2 linked regions of the Pelagibaculum spongiae genome follow. Each later gene encodes a partner of the first gene's protein in a complex. Links are inferred from orthologs where the notes say so. Each region holds a gene or a part of one and is shown on either strand. Other genes may lie near its edges.

Region 1 (3,182 bases):
AAAACGATTACGCATCATAAACGGCAATTCAGTACGATATAAACCCACACCATCGGCAGCTTGCGAAGGCGTTGAATTTTGCTCACTAGCCAAACCGGTGTTAATCAAAATTTTGGTTAAGCGACCATCGGGCGATAATGCAGGTTTTTGCAGCCGCTGATTTAACGATTCACTTAGCGCTTTATCTTGATCGAGCATCCGCCGATATTCATCAAGCATTCTACTGGGCGGATTGGGATACACTTTTCCGCGATAAGCGTCTAATGCCAGTTTTTGCCCATCCAGATGATGAAATGGTAATTCCTCCATTCCCATCAAAACTGGAATACCCAGACTTCTCGCTAAAATAGCGGTATGAGAATTAGAAGAACCTTTTACCGACACCACGCCACAGAGTTTTTCTACGGGCACTCGTGCCAACATAGCTGCAGTGACTTCGTCACCAACCAAAATCGTGTTTTTCGGATATTCTCGCTGAACGCGACTGGCTGCTTCCTGTGAAACCTGAAGTTTTGATAACACGCGACGACCTAAATCGAGCAGATCAACTGCCCGCTCACGTAAATAATCATCTTCCATAGTTTCAAAAACAGAGGCATGGCGCAGCACCACAATTTTTAATGCGCCTTGCGCCCAATTTCCCTTGCGAATGGTTTGTTCAATTTCACCATTCAAGCCCGGGTCACTTAATAAAGTGATATAGGCATCAAATAGAACTAACTCGGCTTTAGGAACCGAACCTTCCAATTGACGAGACATCTGGCGAATATCATCTTGAACCGCATTCACTGCATCGCGGAAAGCCAGAATTTCTTCCGCTGGGTTTTCACAGCCTTTTTCTGGTACCGAATCCAAATCTGCCGGTGGATAGACCACCAGTGCGCGGCCAATTGCTAAACCAGGTGAAACCACTCGACCTTTATAGCCGCGCGATAAAGCGCCTTGCTTAGCACCACCACTTAATAAACCGCTGGCTTCCGCATTACCGAGCACCGCAGAAAGCTGCGCCGACACTGTGACTAACAGCGCTTCATCTTCTTCATCGAAACGTCGCTCTTCACCCTGCTGAACCACCAATACACCCAAGTTACGGCGTTGGAAACTAATCGGCACCCCAAGAAAGGCACTGTAGGCTTCTTCACCGGTTTCGGGGAAATAACGAAAGCAGGCATGCTGTGAAGCATCATCAAGGTTAACCGGTTCGGCTTTTTGCGCCACCAAACCCACTAAGCCTTCACAGGAATCAAGAGAGATACGACCAACCGCTTGTTGTTTCAAACCGCGGCTGGCTTTAAGAATGTGGCGACCGGATTGCGGATCAGTAATATAAATGGAGCAAACATCTGTCTCCATGATTTGTTGCAGGCGTTCAACAATCAAATTCAACACTTGAGTAGTGTCGCGTTGACGGTTCACTTCCTGAACAATCTGGCGGATGTGCTGCAGCATCTATTACTGACCCTCCGGAAAGAATTAAAAAATATTGACCGGCTGACAGCAATTGCTAACCAAGGCTAACCTTCGTCTTTGCCATCCCGATCTTTTGGCCATTTTTTATTGCGCTTGTTGCTCGACGCTGTCGGAGGCGGCGGATTTGGATTGGCCCGCACGTTCGCAAACACCTTAGGTGCCAACTCCAACAGAGCGCGTCGATAAACTTCACGCTTGAAAGAAACCACATGGCGCAGCGGATACCAATAGGTCACCCAGCGCCATTCATCAAATTCCGGCTTGCTGTGTCTATCGAAACAAACATTGTCCTCAGACCCGACCAACTGAAGCATAAACCACTTCTGTTTCTGGCCAATACAACGTGGCTTGTTGTCACGAATCAAATGCCGCGGCAAACGATAACGTAACCAGCCCCGAGATTGACCGAGAATACGGACATGCTCTTTAAGCAGTCCGACTTCTTCGTACAGCTCCCTGTACATAGCTTCAATCGGCGTTTCCTGCCTGTCGATTCCCCCTTGGGGGAACTGCCACGCCTGCTGTCCTACTCGGCGGGCCCAGAACAATCTTCCTCTCTGATCGCACAGAATAATGCCGACATTGGGGCGAAACCCATCTTTGTCGATCATTCAATGATCCAATAAGCTTTTTCAACCATTGTTCCAGAGCGAAAGGCTACTGGCAATGCCCGTGTGTACTCAGTTCGCATTGATTTGATTGGCAGCGGCAGATTCGCCGCCTACAATGTTCCTTTTTCGATCATCCGAGTATGGAGTAGTAGCAAGTGAGCTTGGCAATTTTTGATTTGGATAACACATTAATAAAAGGTGATAGCGATCACAGCTGGGGCGAGTTTTTGGTTCAGAAAGGCATCGTCGACACTCAAGCATTCAAACAAGCTAACGACCTTTTCTACCAGCAATATAACGATGGTCAACTCGATATAAATGAGTACTTAAGATTCACCTTACAACCACTCACTCAATTTTCAATGCAGCAGTTAGCTGAGCTGCAAGAAGAGTTTATGCGTGAGGTAATCGAACCAATTATTTTGCCCGACGCCGAAGCACTGTTACAAAAACACCGGGACCAAGGCGATTACCTGCTAATTATTTCTGCCACCAATGAATTTGTGGTTGGCCCAATTGCAAAGCGTTTCAAAGTTGACCATGCCATAGCCTGTCAGGTAGAAATTATTGATGGTCGTTATACCGGCAAGCCCATTGGTATTCCCAGTTTTCAGGCCGGTAAAATCACTCGACTTGAAAGCTGGTTGGAAGATCACCCTCAGCATTCCATGCAAGACGCCTGGTTCTACAGCGACTCCAGAAATGACTTGCCATTGCTAGAACAAGTCGCCCGGCCAATTGCGGTTGATGCTGATGAAACGTTAACCGCCCGAGCCAAACAAGCAGGTTGGCCAATTATTAGTTTGCGCTGAGTGTTCCATAGTTCAGGCTGGCAACCGGTCAGTCTGAACTATTCATTATTTTGAGTTTTGCCCTCGCTGTCAGAAGAAAGGTTTTAAATAACAGCTAAATATTATTGCTCTATAATTTCTCTTCAGCTTTATTTTCAAAAATAAATGTTTTTACGCCAAGGACTGCCTAAATACTGCGGAGCATAAATCATGTCATCGAAAACCCGCCTTTTGCCAAGAACACTTCTGTCCATATTAGTTCTATCTGTCACAGCACTGCTATTAAGCAGCTGCGCTACCAGCAGCAGCG
Region 2 (3,271 bases), on another replicon or contig:
ACATCAAGAGTAACCGGTAATTTCTTTTCTGCTTTCGGCGGTTTTAATCCATTAGCGGGATTGTCAGATAATTGTTCTTTTAATACTAACCAAGCAAAAAAGCTGCGCCATGCTGAAATTGGTTGACGAATACTTTTGGCAGAAATCCCCGCGGCGCGTTGTCGATTAATTAATCCTTTTAAATGTTTTTGATCGATTTTTTGTAATCGGTGTAGATTAATTTCATCGAGGTATAACGAAAGGGTTTCAAGGTGTCGCTGATAAGCTGAAAGCGTGTGGCCAGAGAGACGTCGCTCACTGGCCAGATGTTGTAAAAAACCTTCAATCGCTTTCTTAATTGATAATACAGACTGCGAGTCGGAATTAGGCATCGGCAGCAGACATGACCAAAGGCTTAACTTCAAGATGCTGCAAACATCGGGTCAGTATTTTGCCCATATGCACCAGAAATAGAGTACCCAAATCACCACGGAAATGTTCTGGATCGTGGCTTCCAATGCCTAAAACACCTAAGCCACCTTCTAGTGGAATTAATGCTGCAGACTGAACTTCTTCAGCTTGATCATCAAACACAGAGGTCATTTCAATTTTTGATAACCGGCCACACAGCGGCTTTTGCTGACCCAATAAACGATTGAGTGCCCGGTGTGCTTTTTCTGGATGGTTAAAAGCATAACTACCGGCTTGGTCGTGGTCAGAAAATAATTTCAAAGAAATCACCTGGCATTTGAAATCATTTTTTAAAGCGCATTCAAGCTGAGCAGCTATTTGGTCGAGCGTTCGGGCATCCAGTAATTTAAGCGTAAATTGCTGGGCTGATTCATAGAGGCGGTTATTCTCGTGGGCAACTGTTATCAGATCCTGGGTTTGTTTTTCGCGCTCAACCAGTTTTTTTTGCAGAATTTGCACTTGTCTTTCAATCAGCGAAATTGCATTTCCACCGGTATCATGACCTAGCTGCAAACTACACAAAAGCTCCTGTTGCGACTCAAAAAAATCCGGGTGCTTCCTGAGATAGTCGATTACTTTTTGTGTTTCAGCAGTCGGTTTACTCATTATATTTTTGCACTCACATTATTTAAAGTTCAGAAAATATTGCCGCTTTTAACCGGCAATATTTTATTCTATATTCGAATGGTTCCTTGATAAACCGTTTCTGCCGGTCCGGTCATCCAAACGGGGTTATCACCGCCCTTCCATTGGATATCCAACTCACCGCCAGGTAATTCGACCCTAACTTGTGAATCCAGCATATTCCATAGTTTGCCAATTACCATTGCTGCACAAGCACCGCTACCACAAGCCATGGTTTCACCGGCGCCCCGCTCATAAACTCTTAGCCTGACATGGCTTCGGCTGATCACTTGCATAAAGCCGACATTCACCCGCTCAGGAAAAGCATCATGAGATTCCAGCATCGGACCGAGTGTTTCTAATGGCGCACTATCAATATCTTCCACCAGTAATACACAGTGTGGATTGCCCATCGATGCTGCGCCAACTGTTAATACATCGTTAGCCACTGCAATATTGTATTGGGTCGATTGTGCATCGGCCAATAAAGGAATTCGATCGGGATTAAGCCCCGGAGTGCCCATATTCACAGTAACCTGACCATCTTTCTCAATCGTCAGATACATCACACCAGAATTAGTCTCAACGGTAATTTTGCGCTTGGCCGTGAGCTGTTTTTCTACTACATAGCGAGCAAAACAACGGGCTCCATTGCCACACTGATTCACTTCCGAGCCATCGGCATTGAAAATTCGATAGCAGAAATCTATATCTGGCTTCTTGGGTGCTTCAACAACTAACAGTTGATCAAAGCCAATACCAAAATGGCGATCAGACCAGCTGCGCACTAATTCTGGCGTCAAACGGACATACTGGGTGATCTGGTCGATCACCATAAAGTCATTGCCCAGCCCCTGCATTTTGGAGAAATGAATAACCATCAAGCTTCCTGAAAACCACCAACTTGTTGCAAGATTAACCTCGCTGAGGGCTGGGGTAAACACTGATAATGACTAGACTAAGAGAAAGCCAATAATCTCGGAAATGAAATCGGTGACACAGCATATAATTTTGGTCGAGGCGATGCCATCTCTGACCAGCTTAGCGATCTGTGGGAAGCTAGTCTCGATGGAGCCTGATAGCATTATCCATCAACTCGCATTTTCCGATTTAAGCCATATAGGCAGGACTGACCCAGTTCTGTTAGTAAGCAATCCATTTCAATCAATCGACCAATATAAAATGTTTGATGCCGAAACACTGCAAAGCATAATAATTACAGCAGAAAGGTTACTTTTAAGTTTAATTAACCATCAACTAAGAGGACAATTTGACGACATTCGGTTCATCTGTTTGACTGACCCAACCTTTGCGCTTAATCTGGTAGATCTATGCCAAAATAATCACACAAAATTTTCGCCGTTCTATGCTCAATATGGCTACAGCTTCTCAAAATACAATTTTGCGACTTTTAAAGAACCTCCTCATGATCTTATCTTCGGAAAAGAGCAGGATTCACGATCAAATCCTTGGTCTTTAGCAATTCATGCATTTGAACGAAAATATAATCTTTCTCAAAAAAGCTTATCCAACTTATCGACTGAAGTTTTTAATGGAGAAAAGGTACTAAAAAAAATGGATCCAAAAGATTTACTACACGTATGCAACTACTATTTTGAACAACTAAGCCCTGTTTGGATTATTATCGACGCAATGGTTCGTCAACATACCAATTTATTCGGGGTAGGCGTATATCGTGCAACACGTTATTTAGATGATAATGAAACAATAGTTCTTGCTTGAAGCAAACTGACCTAATTAAGAAACAGTATTCAATAATTGCCATACCAAAGCCCTAGAGCACCTATATTGACTATGACTTGACCGTCTTTCTTAATCGTCAGATATATCACACCAGAATTAATCTCAACGGTAACTTTGCGCTTGGCCGCGAGCTGTTTTTCTACCACATAGTGAGAAAAACAACAGGCTCTATTACTGCACTAATTCACTTCCGAACCATCGGCATTGAAAATTCGATAGCAAAATCGATATTTGGATTTTTTAGTGCTTCAACCACCAATAGCTGATCAAAGCCAATACCAAAATAGCGATCAGACCAACTACGCACTAATTCTGGGGAGGAATGAATAGCCTCCAAGCTTCCTGAAAACCACCAATTGCATTCAAGATTAACCTTGCCGGCGGCTAGGATAAACCTGTCGTTTAGTCTAACTTTACAAAGCATTCAGAATGG

The links.
Region 2: the proteins of rppH (region 1) and dapF are in contact, whole or in part, in a solved structure (PDB 5YGU), measured with the Escherichia coli proteins. The link is inferred for Pelagibaculum spongiae from one-to-one orthologs.

The regions. Positions count from the first base shown.
Region 1 is NZ_QDDL01000001.1:1,191,295-1,194,476, forward strand. What follows is about bases 299-3,153. They hold rppH (RNA pyrophosphohydrolase), read right to left. Parts: upstream 2,082-3,153; coding sequence 1,515-2,081; downstream 299-1,514. Other genes in these bases: ptsP (phosphoenolpyruvate--protein phosphotransferase), read right to left, coding at 299-1,449; DC094_RS05165 (histidinol-phosphatase), read left to right, coding at 2,237-2,893; DC094_RS05170 (YajG family lipoprotein), read left to right, coding at 3,083-3,153. Also shown: more of ptsP, read right to left, coding at 1-298; more of DC094_RS05170, read left to right, coding at 3,154-3,182. UniProt on the Escherichia coli protein: Master regulator of 5'-end-dependent mRNA decay.
Region 2 is NZ_QDDL01000009.1:18,115-21,385, forward strand. The notes cover bases 41-2,984. They hold dapF (diaminopimelate epimerase), read right to left. Parts: upstream 1,956-2,984; coding sequence 1,125-1,955; downstream 41-1,124. Other genes in these bases: xerC (tyrosine recombinase XerC), read right to left, coding at 41-371; DC094_RS17165 (DUF484 family protein), read right to left, coding at 364-1,056; DC094_RS17175 (hypothetical protein), read left to right, coding at 2,143-2,817. In the rest of the region: more of xerC, read right to left, coding at 1-40; DC094_RS22170 (hypothetical protein), read right to left, coding at 3,023-3,175. UniProt on the Escherichia coli protein: Involved in the succinylase branch of the L-lysine biosynthesis and in the biosynthesis of the pentapeptide incorporated in the peptidoglycan moiety. Catalyzes the stereoinversion of LL-2,6-diaminopimelate (L,L-DAP) to meso-diaminopimelate (meso-DAP).